3 regions of the Actinoalloteichus sp. AHMU CJ021 genome follow, and region 2 is predicted to be linked to each of the others. Evidence: riboswitches for the same ligand, from Rfam matches in the RefSeq annotation. Region 2 holds a riboswitch; each other region holds the start of a gene.
The links. A riboswitch is a leader RNA that binds a small molecule or an ion and turns the genes downstream of it on or off. The one in region 2 is predicted to bind S-adenosylmethionine.

Region 1 (6,332 bases), 870 kb from region 2:
GGAGTGGCGGCGGAGCTGCCGCGCGGTCGCGGACCTGCTCGGGCACGCCGAGGCCCAGGAGGAGAGGGTGCGCGAGTACGAGGACCGCGCCGCCCGGGTCGCCCTCGACCACGCCGACGTGCTCGGGACGACGAGGATCGCGCTGCTGCGCTTCACCACGGACGAACTGCGCATCGTCACCGACTCGGTGATCTTCTCGTCCCAGGTGTTGACCGACTGCGGCGTCCGCAGGACCGAGTCGAGCACCGGGGCGGAGGGGGAGACCTACACGTCGGTCTCCCTGGAACAGGTCTCCCGGCTGGACGACGCGGACGCCATCATCTACTTCGGTGGCGGCGGGGCGTTCGAGGGCGGCCAGGTCAGCACGACCTTCACCACCTACACGGAGAGCACCCTGTGGGAACGGCTGCCGGCGGTGCGCGCCGGCAACGTCTTCGAGGTGCCGCGGACGACCTGGTGGGACGGCGCCAGCACCTCGGCCGCCCACCGGGTCATCGACGACCTGGTGGACGTGCTCGAGCGCCTCGCCTGAGGCGCGGCCGGTGCCCCGGCCGGCCGAGCTGGACCGGCTCGCCGCCGGGTGGGGCGGCCCGGTCAGCGCCGGCCGCCCCGCCGCCCCTCCCGCCGCCACCGCCAGGCCAGCAGCCAGGTCAGGTAGACGCCGCCGAGCGCGCCGGTCGCCAGTCCGACCGGGAGTTCGACGGGCGCGAAGACCCAGCGGACCGCCAGGTCGCCGCCCGTCAGCAGCAACGCCCCGACCAGCCCCGCCGTCAGCACCGAGGGCCCGGAGGACCGCGTGACCAGCCGGGCCAGGTGCGGAGCGGCGAGCGCGACGAAGGCCACCGGCCCGGCGACCGCCACGGCGGTCGCGGCGAGCACCACGGCCACCGCCAAGAGCGCGCGCCGGGTCGCCTCCACCGGGACCCCCAGCCCCTTGCTCGTGTCGTCGCCCATCTCGACCAGGCTCATCCGCCGCGACAGCGCGGCCGCCACCGGGACGAGCAGCACGGCCGCGACCGCGACGATGGCCACCTGGTCCCAGGTGCGGCCGTTGAGGCTCCCGGTGAGCCACACGGCGGCGCGGTGGGCGTCGTCGAGCTCGGCCCGGATGAGCAGGTAGGAGTTGACGGAGGCCAGGATCGCGGCCACCCCGATACCCACGAGGACGATCCGGGCGCCGCTCGCCCCACCCCGGTGGGCGAGCAGGTACACCGTGAGGGCCGTCGTCACGCCACCGAGCACCGCGCCACCGGCGACGGCGAGCGCGGTGCCGCCGACGAGCGTGATGTGCAGGATCCCCCCGGTCGCCGCTCCCGTGGTGAAGCCCAGCACGTCCGGGCTGCCCAGCGGGTTGCGGGTGAGGGACTGCACCACGGCCCCGCTGACCCCGAGCGCGAGGCCCACCAGCACGGCCGCCAGCACCCGGGGCAGCCGCAAGGTCAGGATGACGAACTCCGCGCCCGCCGGTCCCGGCGCGCCTCCCAGCACACGCACCACCTCGGCCAGGCCGTAGCCGGCCTCGCCGTAGCCGAGCGAGGCGAGCGCCGCGAGGACCACCGCACCGGCCAGCACGGCACCGACCAGCACGTTCCGTGCGACCACCCGCACGGCGAACCGCCCGCTCGGACTGGCCAGCACCGTTCCGGTCAGGTCGGGTCGGTCGGCACGGCGGGGGGCCGAGGTGGCCGGGGTCCTGGTGCTCACAGGCGGGGCATCCTCCGGTGTCGGACCAGCGCGATGAAGAAGGGCGCGCCCACGACGGTCACCACGAGGCCGACCTGGAGCTCGCCGTGCGGCAGCACCACCCGTCCCAGCACGTCGGCGACGAGCACCAGGGCGGCGCCCAGCAGGCCGGCTCCCGGCAGTGACCACCGGTGGTCACTGCCGAGGAGCGATCGGGCGATGTGCGGCACGACCAACCCCACGAAGGCGATCGGTCCGGCGGCGGCCGTCGCGGCCCCGCTGAGCAGCAGCACGGCCAGGGCGACGACGGCCCGGGTGGCCCCCGCCCTGGAGCCGAGTGCCCGGCTGACGTCGTCGCCGAGGACCAGGGTGTTGAGCGACGACGCCACCGCGAGCGCGAGGACGAGCCCCACGAGCAGGAACGGGATCATCGTGCGGACGACCGCCGGGTCCCGGCCGGCGAGGTCACCGACCGCCCAGAACCGGAACTCGTCGAAGGCGTCGGGCCGCAGCAGGACCAGGGACTGGGTGGCGGCGGTGAGGGCGGCGCCGATCGCGGTGCCCGCCAGCGCGAGCCGGACCGGACTGGCTCCGGCGGTGCCGATGGCGTAGACGAGGACGGCGGTCACCCCCGCCCCCAGGAAGGCGAACCACACGTAGGAGGAGTAGTCGCGCAGCCCGAGCAGCACGACGGCGCCGGCGACCCCCGCGGCCGCGCCAGCGTTGACGCCGAGGATGCCGGGATCGGCCAGCGGGTTGCGGGTGAGCGACTGCATCAACGCGCCCGCGATCCCCAGGGCGGCGCCGACGGACGCGGCGAGCAGGGTCCGGGGTACGCGGAGTTCGTGGACGATCACCCTGGCCCGCCCGCCGTCGTCGACGAACAACGCCAGGAACACCTCGCGGGCGGCGAGCGCCTCCGACCCGACGGCGAGGCTGGCCAACACGGCGAGGAGCACCACGGCGGTCGGGATCACGACCGCTCGCGACCACGAGCGGCGGGCACGGCTCCGGGGCGTCGCCGGGTTCCTCGACACCGTCACCGCCGTCCCGGCCCTGTCCGCCGGTGTTCCGCGCCGCGCACCCGATCCTCCCGTCCGCCCCGGGGGCTCGCGAGAACATCCACCGGGAACGCTGAGGGAAGGCTAACCTCACTACGCAGGGTGGTCGGCGGCCGCCCGGGCTCGACTCGGCGACCCCCTGCCCCGCCACCGACGGTATGAGCGCACCGGCACCGGGTAGCCCCCTGGTGCCACGTGTTCGTCAGGGCCACCGGCCCTCGGGAGGGGACCATGACCGAGCGGAGCGATCAGCCGGCACCGCCGGACCAGCGGTCCAGGCTGCTGGCCATCTACCTGAACGACCACCTCGCCGGGGCGACCGCCGCCGTGGAGCTGGCCCGGCGGCTGGCGAAGGCCGAGGTGTCCTCCCCCGACGGACCGGAACTGGACCGGCTGGCCGACGAGATGGCGGAGGACCGCGCTCGGTTGGCGGACGCCATGCGACTGCTGGACGTGGAGGTCGCGCACTACAAGACCTGGGCGCTGTGGGCCGCCGAGAAGGCGGGCCGGTTGAAGCTCAACGGGCAGCTGCGCGGGCGCTCGCCGTTGAGCACGGTGGTGGAACTGGAAGGTCTGCTGCTGGTGGTGACGTCCCTGGCGAGCGCGTGGCGGACGTTGCGCGCGGTGGCCGAGGACGCGGGTCCGGCCGGGGCGGGGCCCGGGACGGAGCGACTCGACGCGCTGCTGCGGCGGTCGCTGGACCAGGCGGCGCGGCTGGAGCGGCTGCGCGAGGCCGCGGTCACCCGGGTGTTCGGCACGGCCGCGGCCCAGGAACGGCGGCGGTAGGCGCGGCCGGCACCGTTCCCGCCCCCCGGGACGGGCGCGGGAATGCGGTGGGCTCCCCGGGGCGTTGTCCCGGGGCACCGCCCGACGGGTCCGTGAGTGGCCCGGGCGTCCCGCCCGCCTCCGGGTGACGCGGCGACGTCCCGCGATCACGGCGGGTGGCGCCGCCGGGAGGCGTCGCTCACAGCCGCCACCCACCCCCCGCCCGGTCTGCTGTGGTGGACCCGAACTCGGGTGCCCCGCAGGTCGGGGACGCCCGTCGTGCCGCCTGGAAGGAGCCGCATGACCGACCGCGCCGACACGGCCTCCGAACACCCGCGACGCACCGGCCCGACCACGGACCCCACCGAGGTGGAACGCCTGCTCCGGCAGGGCCCGTTCCACGAGTGGCTGGGGCTCCGGGTGCTGTCGGTGGGCGAGGACCGGATCGAGTTGGCCTTCGCCTGGCGGCCCGAGTGGGTCGCCGACCCGGACGCCGGCTACACGCACGGCGGCATCCTGGCCACCATCGTCGACCTCACGGCCGACTGGGCGCTGGTGTCCCGCCTCGGGCGGGGCGTCCCGACCGTGGACATGCGGGTGGACTACCACCGGGCGGCGTCGCGGGGCGAGGACCTCACCGCCGTCGGCGAGGTGGTCCGCTTCGGCAGGACCTTGGCCGTGGCGGAGGCCCGCGTGCACGACGGCCAAGGGCGGCTTGTCGCCAGTGGACGCGGCCTCTACCACACCGCGAGCGCCAGCTCCTGACGAGCGGGACCGACGCCGCTCGAGGGGACGGCCGAAGGCGGCCGGCACCCGTGAGCGGCGTCATAGAAAGTTGTTGGATCAAGCATCTCGTGGCTAGTGTCGTTGGTGGTCACGAGTGCCAGCGCCAAGCCCCGGCTCGCTGGCTGGCAACCCTCCGCCGCGGTGGGGTGCCCCGGGTGAGCGACCAGGTCACCCGAGCAGTCGTGGCAAGTGCGGACCAGGGCGGAAGCGCCCGGCCAGTGGAGGAACGGATGAAGCACTCGGACCCGCGGGCGATCGCCGCCGCGACGGTCGGGGACCTCCTCTACGGCCGCATCTACGTGGACTTCGGTCTCGTCTGCAGCTCCCTGAGGTAGAGCCGCCACCGACGGACCCCGTCGGTGGCGTCTCCCGGGCCGTCACGGCGCCGGGAGGCGATGGTGCACCCAGCTGACCCCGACGGCCGCCCTGGAGCCCCACCATGTCCGGTGACAACGCCACCCCGTTCGCTCTTCGACTGCCCTCCCCGCTGCCCGGGCCCGTGGTGCTCGACCACCTCGTGCTCGCGGTCGCCGACCTGCCCTCCGCCACCGAGTACCTCCGGTCGCTGGGCTTCGACGCCCGGCCCGGCGGCCGGCACCCGGGGCACGGCACCGAGAACGCCCTGGTCGTGCTCGACGGGCAGTACCTGGAGCTGATCTCCGTCACCGATCCGGAGGAGGCCTCCGCGAGCGACCTGGGTCGGAGCACGGTCCGCGCGTTGTCCCGCGACGGCGGCGGCTGGGTCGGGTACGCGCTGCGGCTGCCCCCCAACACCCCCGTGGACGGTGGGTCGCTGGCCGCCCCGGAGCGCGCGGAGCCGCACCGGCTGTCGATGAGCCGCACCACCCCGGGCGGTGAGCGGGTGTCCTGGGAGCTGTTCTTCCCCGAGCGTGTCGGGATGGACGGCCCCTACCCGTTCCTCATCCGGTGGGACGGAGCCTCACCCACCAGCGGCGAACCACCCGAGCACCCCAACGCGGTGCACGGCGTCGGCGAGCTGACCATCGGCATGCCGGGACCGGGCTCGGCCCCGGCCCGCTGGTACGCCGACTCGCTGCCCCGGTTGACGGGGGCACCGGCCCACACCGTCGAGGACGCCTCGGCGCACCGGAGCGTTGGACTCGCCTCGGTCGAGCTGACCAGCACCGACCTCGGCAGGACTCGGCGGGCGCTGGCCTCGGCCGGTGCGGCGTGGCGGGCCGTCGAGGCCGACCCGGCCTCCCCCGCCGTCCTGCTCACCCTCCCACCGGCCCTCTTCGGCGAGCACACCCGGTTGACGATCCGCCAGCCGGCGCCGTCCCGGGACCGCTGACCCCGGCCCGGGCACCCGACCACCCACCACGCCCCTCCGGCGTGACGCCCTTCGAGAGGTTCCAGATGACGATGCGACCACAGCGCCACCCCCGTTCGGGCCGTGCCCGGCTGGGTATCGCCGGCGTTCTCGCGACGGCCCTGCTCGCGGCGGCCTGCGGCGGCGGGGACACGGCCGGGGACGGCGACGGCCCGACCTCCCTGTCGGTGGCCACCATCCCCACCCCGGACGCCGCCTCCATCTACCTCGCCGAGGAACAGGGCTTCTTCGAGGAGGAGGACCTGGACGTCGACATCACGTTGGCGGACAGCGGCGGGGCGATCATCCCCGGCGTCGTCCGAGGCGACTACCAGTTCGGGCACTCCAACACCGTGTCGCTGGCCGTCGCCGCCGGCGAGGGGCTGCCGCTCCAGGCCGTCACCAACACCACCGGGACGGGGAGCGACCCGGACCAGGACATCTCCCGGATCCTGGTGGCCGGTGACAGCCCCATCCAGGACGCGGCGGACCTGGCGGGCACGACGATCGCGGTCAACGGGCTGAACAACATCGGCGAGGTGACGATCAAGGCCGCGTTGGAGAACAGGGGTGTGGACGTCTCCGGCCTCGACTTCGTCGAGATGCCCTACCCGGACATGAACGCGGCCCTGTTCGCCGGCGAGGTCGACGCCATCTGGCAGCTGGAACCGCACCTGAGCCTGGCAGAGGAGGACGGCGCCCGCCCG
Region 2 (6,332 bases):
TCCGAGTAGAGCCCGAGCGGCTCGATGTGCACGCCCTCGACCCACTCGTAGTCGCCACCGTGGTCCAGCGTGAACTGCTCCAGGTAGGGGACCGTCTGGAAGTAGTTGGCCTCCAGCGACCCGTCCCGCAGCGCCGTGTTCGGCTGCACGTAGTCGGTGAACTCGACGACCTCGATCTCCAGGCCGGCGTCGGCGGCCAACTCCTCCTGGACGAAGTTCAGGATCTCCGCGTGCGGGGTGACGGACGCGCCGACGCGCAGCGGACCGTCGGCGGTGACCGGGGCCTGGGTGTCGGTGTCACCGCCCCCGTCGGACGCGGTCTCGCTGTTCCCGCAGGCGGCGAGCGTGGTGACGGCGGCGGCCGCGATGGCGACGGCGGTCAGGGAACGGTGTCGCACTCCCGGTTTCCTCTCTCCTGGCGCCGGCCCGTGGGCAGGCGCGTCTGCCGCGCCCGGGCATGGTCGTCCCCGGCACGGGTGTACTTGCTGGTGTGCCGCTCCCCGGTGGCGGGGGCGGCGCGGGTGTCACACCCGCAACGCCGACCGTCGACGGTCGATGGTGCGTGCGATGAAGTCCGAGGTCAGCTGGGTGAGCCAGGCGAGCCCGCCGAGCACCAGCACGGACGCCAGCAGGATCCGCTCGTCGTTGCGCTGGTAGCCGTGCCGGATCGCGAGGTCACCGAGCCCGCCACCGCCGATCACCCCGGCCATCGCCGAGTAGCCGATCAGGGTGACCGCCGTGACTCCGATCGCCGCGACCAGGGCGGGCCCCGCCTCGCGGAGCAGCACGCTCCGGACGAGGCGGAGCCTGCTGGCCCCGGTGGTGATGGCCGCCTCCACGACGGCCACGTTGACCTCCCGCAACGCCGACTCCACGAGCCGGGCCACGAAGGGCACCGCCCCCACCGTGAGCGGCACGATGACCGCGGTGGGGCCGATGGTCGTCTGCACGAGCGCCCTGGTGAACGCGCTGAGCACCACCAGGAGCACCACGAACGGGAGCGAGCGGCCGACGTCGACCACCACTCCCAGCACGCGGTGCGTGATCCGCCGAGGGGACAGCCCTGTCGGCGAGGTCATGTGCAGCACGATGCCGAGGGGGATCCCGCCGAGGGCGGCGAGCAGGGTGGCGATGCCGACCATGTAGACGGTGTCCCCGGTGGCACTGATCACCAGGTCGAAGACCCGGTCCCACGGGGTGGGTTCCCTCACGCGGCAAGTCCTCCGATATCGCGTGGCGCGCGGCGGATGACGGCGTCCCGTTCCGCGAGCCAGCTCAGCGCCCGTTCCGAGCGCTCGCCGTTGATTCCGATCTTGAAGCGGGCGACGGGTGTCTCACCGAGCCTGGTGAGCCCACCGCCCAGGATGGCCAGCTCCACGTCGTGGCGGTGCGCCGCCTCGGGGAGCAGGGCTCCCACGGCGGCGAACCCGACGAGGACCACCTCGGCGACCACGTCGTACTGGCCGATCTCGCGAGGCGTGGTGCCGGCCTGGTCGACCTCGGGGAGCAGGGAGGCCGTGATCCGGCTGCCTGGCTGGGTGAGCAGGTCCAGCACCTTGCCGTGCTCGACGACCCGCCCTCCCTCCAGGACCGCGACATCGTCGCAGATGCGGCGGACGACGGCCATGTCGTGGGTCACCACGAGCACCGTCACCCCGAGCTCGGAGCGCACCCGGTCGAGCACCGCGAGCACCGAGCCGGTCGTCTCCGGGTCGAGGGCCGAGGTGGGTTCGTCGGCGAGCAGCACCGAGGGGCTGGCCGCCAGCGCCCTGGCGACCGCGACGCGCTGCCGCTGGCCACCGGAGAGCTGGTCGGGGTAGCTGCCGGCCTTGTTGGTGAGGCCGACCAGGTCGAGCAGTTCGGCGACCCTGGCGCGCCGGGCCGGCGCGGCCACCCCGGCGCTCTCCAGGGGGAGGGCGACGTTGCCGGCGGCGGTGCGCTGCCGCAGCAGGGAGTCGCCCTGGGGGACGACGCCGATCCGGCGACGCGCGTCCCGCAGCTCACGGCCGCGCAGGGCCACCAGGTCGACGCCCTCGACGCGGATCGATCCCCGGTCGGGGCGTTCCAGCAGGGCGACGCAACGGGCGAGGGTGGACTTGCCGGCGCCGCTCGGGCCGACGACGCCGCAGACCGTTCCGGCCGGGACGCTGAGGGAGACACCGTCCAGGGCGAGCACGTGCTCGCCCTTACCGGGGAAGCTCTTGGTGAGGTTCTCGACAGTGATCATTGTTCGCTCCACACGACGGCAGCCAGCCACACGCGACCGCGCGCGAGGGCGCGGCGGTACGGGTGGGATGGTCAGGAAGAAGACGAGGACCAGGGGTGTTCCGCGGGACCGGTGACGTCCTTCAGCTGCCCATGAGTGGACAGCCGGACGTGGTCCGGCGGCCGTGGTCGACCACGCGTCGTCGGGTCAGGGCGGTGGCGATCAACATGCTCGCTCCATCGATCCTGGCGTTAGCACCTGCCCGCGAACGGGTGGTTGCTGCGGCGTCAACGAGCCAGGTCTCTCGGCCGCTCCGGATGGGCTGTCGCGATGAGTAAACCGAACGGAAACGTCCGCCCGCAAGTAGTTGGGGGTAGATCTGTGCCACACTGCCCGACCGGCCTAACGAGCACCGAGGGTGATCACCGCCCTCCGGCGGGGTGCCCCCACCCGCGAAGGGGGACGGACGGGGCGGTGGGCCTCCTGGTCGGCCGGTGCTCCGCCGGCCGGAGTCGTCCCGCCCCGCCGGGACCGGGCGACCGCCCCCACCCGCCGAGGCCGGTCGGTTCGGGGGTTCGGCGGAAGGCGGCCGGTGGTCGGAGCCGGGCGCCGGGCGGCCGGTCCTCGCGGACCGACCGCGCGCCGGTCACCCGGGTCGCGACCGGCTGGGGTCAGCCCCGACCGCTGAGAACCGCGGCCACCACGTCGGGGAGGGTGTCGGCGGGGTCCCGGGGTGCCGTCGGGCAGCGCCAGGCGATCACGTGGTCGGGGCGCACCAGCAGCGCTCCGGTGCCGGTGATGCCCACGCTCGCGGCCCAGGCCGGGTCGTCCACCCGGCGGTGCTCGACCCCGGGCGTGGCGGACGCGGCCCGCTCCCACGTGTCGCTGGCGCCGAGCAGGGTCAGTCCCCTGCCGACGAGGTCCAGGGCCGACCGGTCCGGGCCGAGCCTGTGGTGCGGGAGTCGCGATCCCGGCTGCCCGGTGAGCCCCAACCGGTCGAGCGGCGCGAGGGAGCCGTCGGGGACGAAGGCGCCGGCCGGGTACTGGTAGCCCATGAGGAGGGCCACGGGGTCGTGCGACGGGGTGCCGTCCCCTGACTCCACGCCCAGTTGGCGCAGGTTCGCCGTCTGCGCGCTGGCCTGGTCGGCGGTGAGCCACCCCAACCAGTGGCGCTCGACCTGGTAGCTGTCCAACAGGGATCGGGGAGCCGTACCGGAGACCACCCGGGCGAGCTTCCAGGCGAGGTTGTGGACGTCCTGGATGCCGGTGTTGGCACCGGCGGCGAGGTAGGGGGGCATGACGTGGGCGGCGTCGCCGGCGAGGAAGATCCGCCCGGCCGAGAAGCGGTCCGCGACGAACATCCCGGGTTCCCAGTCGAGGGCGCTGAGGATGCGCACGTCCAGGTCGGGCACTCCGGTCGCGGTGCGCACCGCCCGCGCCCAACCCGCGTGGTCCCGGCCGGGGGCCGGGTCGGCCATGAGCAGCCAGCGCCGGACCCCGTCGACGGTGAGCAGCATGCTCGGCACCTCGGGGTGCTCGATCTGGCACAGGTTGAACTCCCGGCCGCGCACCTGCGCGGAGAGGTCGGCCTCGAAGTAGACGTTGGTGGACCTCCCCAGGGTCCCTCGCCCGCTCCTGGCGATGCCCAACCGTTCCCTGATCGGGCTGTGCGCGCCGTCCGCCGCGATGAGGTACCGCGCCCGGATGGCACCGACGCGGCCGTCGGGGTCGCGGACGGTGGAGGTGACGGAGGTGCCGTCGTCCACCACCTCCAGCACGCGGTGTCCGAACCGCAGGTCGGCCCCGCGTTCGGTCGCCAGGGCGCGCAGCACGGGTTCCAGGGTGTCCTGGGCGCAGAGGCAGGAGTCGGACGGTGAGATCTCCGGTGCCGGGTCGTCCTCGCCGTGCCCCCAGGAGAGCGGTTCCGCCTCCACGAGCGTCCGGCCGGCCGCCATCCCCTCGAAGTCCGCGAGTGCCGCCGCGGCGGCCATCACGTCGGCCTCGGCGTTGACCTGGCGGAACAGTTCCATCGTCCGGAGGTTGATCCGGCGGGCCTTGGGTTGCGGCGACGTGGTGTCCCGCTTCTCCACCAGCACGGCGGGGACACCGTGCCACTCGAGGAAGAGGGCGGCGGACAGCCCGACCAGACCGCCGCCCACGATCAGGACCTCAGTTTCGTGTACGTCGTACATCACATGTACTTAGTACACCAATGGTTAGATGCGCGCGAAGGAGGTGTCCCTTGAGCAACGCGGTACCCGGACAGCCCGGAGCGCTCGTATGGACCCTGCCGGAGCCGCCGGGCCGGACGACGACCACGCTGAGCAGGGCCGCGATCGTGCGGGCCGCGGTCGCGGTCGCGGACGCCGAGGGCGCCGCCGCCGTCACCATGCGCCGGGTCAGCTCCGAGCTGGGCTCGTCCACCCCCATGTCGCTCTACCGGTACGTGGGCAGCAAGGACGGCCTCGTCGACCTGATGATCGACGCCGTCTACGGGGAGATCCCCGTGCCGGACGAACCGGTCGGCGACTGGCGGTCGGAGCTGGAACCGCTCTGCCACCGGGCCTGGTCGGTGATCCGGCGGCACCTCTGGTTCGGCGAACTCGTGCACCTGCGGCCACCCTTCGGCCCGAACGCCCTGCGCTACCTGGACTTCCGGCTGGCGGCGCTGGAACCCCTCGGCCTCCCGGCACGGGAACTCACCCGCATCACCGCGGCCCTCGACGGCCACCTGATCGGCTCGGCGCTCCAGCTCGCCGAGGAGACCCGGATGCGCCGGTCCAGCGGGCTGGCCGACGAGGCCGAACTCCGGGACTCGGTGCGGCCCTACCTGTCGTCCGTCACGGCCGGTGGCCGCTACCCGGCCTTCTCCCGGTGGGTCGGCGCGACCACCGACAACGACCTGGACGACCACGTCGAGTGGACGTTGCGCTGCCTGCTGGACGGCATCCAGGCGAGCCTGCGCCGCGACTGACCGGGGTTCGGGGAGCCTCGAGCGCCGAGCCGCTCCCGGCGGCCACGGCGGGCACCGGGACCGCCGGTCGAACCGGGGCCGGGGTGGCACGTGCCACCCGGGCCCGCCACCCGGGACCACGGGCGAGTGGACCGGCCGAGCAGCGGGCGCCCGGTCCGGTGGGCGTGGCGCTCAGCCGACCTCCGCGGCGAGCAGGATGCGTTCGGCGCGGGCGATGCGGACGAAGCCGTCCACCGGCAGCTGCTCGCCCCGGGTGGCCGGCGGCACGTCGGCGGCGAGCAGGATGCGTTCGGCGCGGGCGGCGGAGCCGGCCCAGCCCGCCAGGGCGGCGCGGAGGGTCTTGCGGCGTTGCGCGAAGGCGGCGTCGACCACGCGGAACACCGCGTCGCGGTCGACGCCGGTCGGGGAGTCCCGGCGGTGGAGGGCGACCAACCCGGAGTCCACGTTGGGCACCGGCCAGAAGACACCCCGGGGGATCGTGCCGGCCCGCCGGACGTCGGCGTACCAGGCGGCCTTGACGCTGGGCACCCCGTAGACGCGGCTGCCGGGGCCGGCGGCGAGGCGTTCGGCGACCTCGGCCTGCACCATGACCAGGGCGGTGCGCAGGGTGGGGACCTCCGCGAGCAGGTGCAGGACCACCGGGACGGCCACGTTGTAGGGGAGGTTGGCGACCAACGCGGTGGCCCCGGCGAGCTGGTCGCCGGTGACGCGCAGGGCGTCCTCGTGGAGCACGGTGAGCCGGTCCCGCAGCTCGGGGGCGCGGTCGGCCACGGTGCGCGGCAGCCGGTCGGCGAGCACCGGGTCGATCTCGACGGCCAGCACCCGCTGGCAGGCGGGCAGCAGGGCGAGCGTGAGCGAGCCGAGCCCCGGGCCGACCTCGACCACGACGTCGTCGGGACGCAGGTCGGCGGCGCCGACGATGCGGCGCACCGTGTTGGCGTCGTGCACGAAGTTCTGGCCCAGCTTCTTGGTGGGCCGGACGCCCAGCTGCTCTGCCATCCGACGGACGTCGGCCGGGCCGAGCAGCGCGCTCGACCCGGCCGGGGTTCCGCCGCGCGGATCGTCGTTCACTCCGCGAGACACTACGTCATCACGTGGGCAGCCCCAGCTTGGCGGCGCAGCCCGGCCACGAGCCGTAGCTGCCGCCGTTCG
Region 3 (6,332 bases), 2.8 Mb from region 2:
AGGGTGGGGTCGGCACCGTAGGTGAGGTCACCGGCGCAGGGGTGCCGCAGCGCGGCGAAGTGCACCCGGATCTGGTGCGTCCGCCCGGTCTCCAGCCGCACCTCGGCCAACGAGGCGGCCCGGAAGGCCTCCACCACCTCGTAGTGGGTGACGCTGGGCTTGCCCCCCGCCACCACCGCGAACTTGTAGTCGTGCCGGGGATGCCGGTCGATTGGGGCGTCGATGGTGCCGTTGGTCGGATCAGGGTGACCCTGGACCACCGCGTGGTAGATCTTGGAGACCGTCCGCTCCTTGAACGCCCGCTTCAGGGTCGAGTACGCGGTCTCGCTCTTGGCGACCACCATCACCCCGGTGGTGCCCACGTCGAGCCGGTGCACCACCCCCTGCCTCTCGGCGGCACCGGACGTCGCGATCCGCAACCCCATCGCCGCCAGCCCCGCCAGGACCGTCGGCCCGGTCCAGCCCGGGCTCGGGTGGACGGCGACCCCGACCGGCTTGTCGACGACAGCCACGTCCTCGTCCTCGTGGAGGATCCGCAAGCCCGGCACCGGCTCGGGTGCGGCCACGACCGGCCGCTCCGGCTGGGGGAGCTGGACCTCCATCCACGAACCGGCCACCAGCCGGTCCGACTTGCCCGCGGGAGCACCGTCGATCACCACGCCACCGGACTCGGCGATCGAGACCACGGCCGTCCGTGACAGACCGAGCAGCTTCGCCAGGCCGGCGTCGACCCGCATCCCGTCGAGTCCGTCGGGCACCGGAAAGGTGCGGGTGTCGCTCATCGCTGGTCGTCTCCCTCGGCGGTGGTCGTCTTCTCCTGGTCGGCGCGCCCCCGGACGGTGCTCCCGTCGTAGTCCCGGCCGAGCACGGCCAGCACCACCAGCAGCGCCACCCCGCCCACCAGCGCGGAGTCGGCGACGTTGAACACCGGCCACACGCTGCCGTCAGGAGCGAACAACGAGACGAAGTCCACGACGTGGCCGTGCAGGGGCGCCGGGGAACGGAAGATCCGGTCCGCGAGGTTGCCCAGCGCACCGCCCAGCATGAGGCCCAACCCCAGGGCCCAACCCACCGAGCGCAACCGGGGCGCGATCCAGATGATACCCACGACCACGCCGACGGCGACCAGGGTCAGCAGCCACGTCATGCCCGTCGCCATCGAGAAGGCGGCGCCGGGGTTGCGCAGCAGCACCAGGTACACACCGCCACCGAGCAGCCGCACCGGCTCCCGCCCCTCCAGCTGGGCGACGGCCACGACCTTGGTGACGAGGTCGAGGGCGAACGCCACCCCGGCCACCACCGCGAGCAGGCCCACCCGTCGTCTCGGCGACCCCCCACCAGGGGGCACGGCGGGCCCGCTGGGTCCGCCGACGGCTCCCGCGTCGGCGTTGGCGGGATCGTCGTCGGCGTTGGACCCCGCAGGGCCGGTCTCGGTCACCCAGTCATTGTGACCTACCGGCATCGACGCTGGTCACAGGCGTCGACACCGGCCAGCGGGCGCTGGTCGGGCAGCCCCGGGCCGCTCGGTGGGGCCACCCGCGCTCAGGCGGGCCCGTCCCCCAGGAGCCCGACCGGCAACCGCCGGGGGTCCGGGACGGGCACCCAGCGCCCGTCCCGCTGGGCATAGGACCAGGCCGGCCCCGAGGCCACCACCGCCCGGAGCGCGGCGAGCAGGCGGTCGACGTGCTCCTCGGTGGCTCCCAGGCCCACGCTGACCCGCACCGCGCGTCCCCCACCGACCCCCGCCCGGGCCAGCAGGCGCTCGGTCGCGACGTGCGCGCAGAACGCCCCGTCCCGCACCCCGATCCCGTACTCCGCCGACAGCGCGGCGGCCAGCAACCCCGGGTCGATCCCGTCGACGCCGAAGCTGACGACGCCCACCGAGGGGGTGGCATCGTCGAACAGCCGCAGCGGACGCACCCCCGGCACGGCCGCGACGCCCTCCCGCAGTGCTCCCGCCAGCCGGTCCTCGTGCTCGGCCACCCCCCGCCAGTGCCCCGACAGCGTCTCGCAGGCCACCGCGAGCGCGTGCGCTCCCACCACGTTCGGCGTCCCGGCCTCCTGGCGCTCCACACCGGCCGCCCAGGTCACCCGCAGATCAGCTCCCACGGACTCCACCAGGGCCGACGCTCCTCCACCCCGCAGGTACGGCGGCGCCGACCGCAGCAGGCGCGCGGGCCCCGTCAGCGCCCCGCAGCCGAAGGGCGCGTAGGCCTTGTGCCCGGAGAAGGCGAGGAAGTCCACCCCGAGCTCGGACACCGACACGGGCCGGTGGGGCGCCCACTGCGCGGCGTCGAGGACGGACAGGGCTCCGTGCCGACGGCTGACCTCGGCCAACTCGGCCACCGGCCACAGTTCACCTGTGACGTTCGACGCGGCGGTGAGCACCACGGCGACCCGGTCACCGTCGGCGACCAGCCCGGACAGCTCCGCCTCCAGCGCCGCCACCGCCTCACCCCGGGTACGCGGCGCGCGGACGCGGCGCACCCGGCGGCCGGCCCAGGGCAGCAGCGCCGCGTGGTGGTCGGTGTCGAAGGTGACCACCACGGTCCCCACCGGCAACACGGCGGCGACCAGGTTCATCGCGTCGGTGGTGTTGCGGGTGAACACCACGTCGTGGTCGGGCGGGGCGTCGACGAACCGGCGCACCGTCGCCCGCGCGTTCTCGTAGATCCTCGTCGACGCCTGCGACAGCAACCCGGCTCCCCGGTGGACGCTCGCGTACCAGGGCAGGACCGCGTCGACGGCGTCCCGCACCGCCTCAAGGCAGGGGGCGCTCGCCGCGTGGTCGAGGTTCGCGTACGGGACATCCCCGCCGGTCACCAGCGGGACCCGCAGGTCCGCACCGACCACCGGCGGCAGGGCCGACGCGGGGGGCGCGAGGCGGGACGGGCGGGCGGTGGTGGGTGCGGACGACATGGCACGACCTCCTCGGATCCAGGGGGGACCCGGTGGTAGGCCCCGCGCTTGCCCGACACCACACGGCTCGGGCCTGGTCCTCACCCGGAGCACCCCACCGCGGAGGAGGGTTGCCGGCCAGCGAGCCGGGGCTTGGCGCTGGCGCTCATGACCTGCGGCAGAACCTAACCGCCGCCGCCCGACCTGTCCAGCGGGCCTCCCAGCCACTGGGAGCCGGCCCGACCGCACCCACCGGAACAGCCACCCCCGCGCTGGACCCGCCCGGGCACCGTCGTCCGCCCCTCCTCGGTCGCCGCCGGCATCAGCCCTCCAGCAGGGTGCGCAGGCGGTCCTCGGCCGCGGTCTCGTCGAGGTCGACGACCAGCCACTTGTCCCGACCGCGTTCCCCGGCGTCCACTCGCACGGCTTGGCGGCGGACACCGAACGCGTCCGCCACCGCGCGGCGGAGCGCCTCATTGGCCTTGCCCTCGACCGCCGGGGCGGCCACCGCCACCACCAACGCCGGCCCCAGGACCCCGTCCCACCTGCCCCCGACGACGTTTCGTCGCGCGCCGGGTTTGACACGCACCGCGAAACGGAACACGACCGTCCACCTCCTCCGCCGGGCGTCCCGACCGGCCGCCCGCACCGACCACCCTGCCCCGACACGCGAGCCGAGCGCGGTCGGGGTGCTGGTGGGCCCGCGGCGGGCGAGCCGCCCAATCAGTGCCGCTGTCTCGTCAGGTCCAGGGACCGGGGCACCAGGAGGCAGGCCACGACTGGCACCGCCAGGAGGGTCACCGTCGCCAGCGACTCGCCGAACGCCGCCCTCGCCAGCCGCACCCACCTCGGGCACCCCGGACTCCGAGGACAGCTCCAGGACCGCGGCGAGGGGCTCCCCGGCCGGACCGGCGTCAACACCCCCGACATCGGCCTCCCCCAGCCCGACTTCCAGTTGGGCGCGGTAGAACACTGAGGCCAGACTGCCGAGCACGGCGACGCCGAGCACGGTGCCGAGGTCGTAGGCGGTCTCCTCGATGGCGGCGGCGTTGCCGGCCTTCTCCGGGGGTGTTCCGGACATGATGATGGCCGAGGCGATGGCCAGTGATCCCGCGCCAGCGCCCAACAGGGCCAGCCCGATCGCCAGGTTCGGGTAGGAGAGGGGATTGGGCGCCACGGGCAGCAGCAGGAACCCGACTCCGGCGACCGCGAGCCCGCCGGCCCTGGCCGAGGGGCGGACCTGACCGGAAGCTGAGGTGATCCGCGCGGACGGCGACACCGACGGCTGGATGGCGTCGGTGGATCACCGGCGCGGTCGCGGTGCGTGCACCTACGGGACGGAGGGCTGGTTTCAACCAGAACTGACCTGATGGATCGCGTCGACCAGTGGGTACGCGACGGCCCGGTGCCACCGAGGTGGCGGTGCGGGAACAGGGGCGGGGACCGCCCCTGGGACAGACGCGTCCCGGCTCACGGGAGCGGCCACCACACCGGGCAGGCGGCCGCCGGGGCCTGCGACCCCTCGTCGACGGGCCTCGGCTGACGGCCCCGCACCGGGGACCGCGCCCCACCGGCTCCCCTTCCCGGCATGGGAGGGCGGGACGGCCCGTCCGTCCCCCCGCACGACCACCACGGCCCACCCGCACCGCTCGCCACGCCCGAGCGGGGGCGCCCATGGCGCGGCGGACGACCGGTTCGCCCAGTCCCGGCGGGAGCGGGACGGGACGACGGCCCCGACTGCCGCGCCGGTCGGTCACCGGCCCGGCGGCCGGGACCTCGTCGGTGGTCCCGCCGGGCGCCGCCGGGCGGGACACGTTCCCACCGGCCGCGGCGCCCGAGGGCTCACACCCTGGTCACGGAGACCCGCACGGAGGTCCCCTCGCCCACCGTGCCGGTGAGCGCGGGCGCACCCTCCTCGATGGCGGTGGACAGCGACACCGCCAGGGTCTCGCCCCGCACGAACTCCTCGTGGGCGGTCACCGCCGCCACCAGGTCCGCCGGCACCTCGACCGCCAACCCGATCCGGTCCGAGACGTCGAGACCCGCGTCGCGGCGGGCCTGCTGCACGACGCGGACCAGGTCGCGGGCGACGCCCTCGGCCGCCAGTTCCGGTGTCACCTCGGTGTCCAGGGCGACCAGCCCCGCGTTACCCGGCAGGGACTCGACGTCGTCCACGTTCTTCGCCAGCCGCTGCTCGTACTCGCCCGGCAGCAGCTCCACACCGGCGACGACCACCGTGCCGTCCTCGGCCTCGTGCCACTCCCCCGCCTTGGCCGCGCGGATGACCTTCTGCACGTCCCGGCCCAGTCGGGGGCCGGCCACCCTGGCGTTGACCGCGAGCTCGAAGGAACCGTACGAGCTGCCGTCGTCGGTGAGCTCGACCTCCTTCACGTTGACCTCGTCCTTGATGAGGTCGGCGAAGGGCGCCAAGGCCCCCGGGTCGGCGACCACGGCGGTCAGCCTGGCGAGCGGGAGACGAACCCGGCGCCGCGCCGCCTTCCGCACGGCCAGGGCCGAGGAGCACACCTGCCGGACCTGGTCCATGGCCGCGACCAGGTCGGGATCCGAGGGCAGGGAGTCCGCGTCCGGCCAGTCCGTCAGGTGCACCGATCGGCCGCCGGTGAGGCCGCGCCACACCGCCTCCGAGGTCATCGGCAGCAGCGGGGCGACGACCCGGCAGGTCACCTCCAGCACCGTGTGCAGGGTGTCCACCGCCTCCTGGGACCCGGCCCAGAACCGGTCGCGGGACCGACGCACGTACCAGTTGGTGAGCACCTCCAGGAAGTCCTGGACCTCCGCGCACGCCGAGGCGATGTCGTAGTGGTCCAACCGCTCGGTGACCCGCCGCACCAGGTCGTGGGTCTTGGCGAGGACGTAGCGGTCGAGGACGTGCCGGGAGACGCCGCGCCCGGCGGCGGCCAGTTCCTCCCCGTCCGCGTAGGACACCCCGGTCAACGACTCCGCGTTGGCGTACAAGGACAGGAAGTACCAGGAGTTCCACAGCGGCAGCACCGCCTTGCGCAGCGACTCCCGGATTCCCCGTTCGGTCACGATCAGGTTGCCGCCGCGCAGGATGGGGCTCGCCATCAGGAACCAGCGCATGGCGTCGGAACCGTCGCGGTCGAAGACCTCGTTGACGTCCGGGTAGTTGCGCAGCGACTTGGACATCTTCTGCCCGTCGGAGCCGAGCACGATCCCGTGCGACACGCAGTTGCGGAACGCCGGCCGGTCGAAGAGCGCGGTCGCCAACACGTGCTGGGTGTAGAACCAGCCACGGGTCTGGCCGATGTACTCCACGATGAAGTCGCCGGGGTGGTGGTGTTCGAACCAGTCCGCGTTCTCGAACGGGTAGTGCACCTGCGCGTAGGGCATCGACCCGGAGTCGAACCAGACGTCGAGGACGTCCGGGACCCGGCGCATCGTGGACCGACCGG

Region 1: it holds a riboswitch for S-adenosylmethionine, as region 2 does, so the genes downstream of both, C1701_RS04265 (VOC family protein) here and C1701_RS08200 (methionine ABC transporter ATP-binding protein) in region 2, are expected to answer to the same signal.
Region 3: it holds a riboswitch for S-adenosylmethionine, as region 2 does, so the genes downstream of both, C1701_RS20145 (aminotransferase class V-fold PLP-dependent enzyme) here and C1701_RS08200 (methionine ABC transporter ATP-binding protein) in region 2, are expected to answer to the same signal.

What each region holds. Positions count from the first base shown of each region.
Region 1 covers NZ_CP025990.1:1,104,364-1,110,695, forward strand. Annotated here, with positions in the region: gene C1701_RS04240 (ABC transporter substrate-binding protein) at 1-532, shown strand, start outside; gene C1701_RS04245 (FecCD family ABC transporter permease) at 595-1,704, opposite strand; gene C1701_RS04250 (FecCD family ABC transporter permease) at 1,701-2,660, opposite strand; gene C1701_RS04255 (hypothetical protein) at 2,976-3,530, shown strand; gene C1701_RS04260 (PaaI family thioesterase) at 3,810-4,274, shown strand; SAM riboswitch class IV at 4,382-4,493, shown strand; gene C1701_RS04265 (VOC family protein) at 4,735-5,607, shown strand; gene C1701_RS04270 (ABC transporter substrate-binding protein) at 5,673-6,332, shown strand, end outside.
Region 2 covers NZ_CP025990.1:1,978,034-1,984,365, forward strand. Annotated here, with positions in the region: gene C1701_RS08190 (MetQ/NlpA family ABC transporter substrate-binding protein) at 1-398, opposite strand, end outside; gene C1701_RS08195 (methionine ABC transporter permease) at 525-1,211, opposite strand; gene C1701_RS08200 (methionine ABC transporter ATP-binding protein) at 1,208-2,227, opposite strand; SAM riboswitch class I at 2,440-2,530, opposite strand; gene C1701_RS08205 (FAD-dependent monooxygenase) at 2,878-4,398, opposite strand; gene C1701_RS08210 (TetR/AcrR family transcriptional regulator C-terminal domain-containing protein) at 4,449-5,180, shown strand; gene rsmA (16S rRNA (adenine(1518)-N(6)/adenine(1519)-N(6))-dimethyltransferase RsmA) at 5,352-6,179, opposite strand; gene C1701_RS08220 (resuscitation-promoting factor) at 6,271-6,332, opposite strand, start outside.
Region 3 covers NZ_CP025990.1:4,739,266-4,745,597, reverse strand. Annotated here, with positions in the region: gene C1701_RS20155 (RluA family pseudouridine synthase) at 1-782, opposite strand, end outside; gene lspA (signal peptidase II) at 779-1,315, opposite strand; gene C1701_RS20145 (aminotransferase class V-fold PLP-dependent enzyme) at 1,543-2,919, opposite strand; SAM riboswitch class IV at 2,959-3,072, opposite strand; gene C1701_RS20140 (DUF167 domain-containing protein) at 3,221-3,502, opposite strand; partial or broken gene C1701_RS28200 (MFS transporter) at 3,850-4,066, opposite strand; gene ileS (isoleucine--tRNA ligase) at 4,741-6,332, opposite strand, start outside.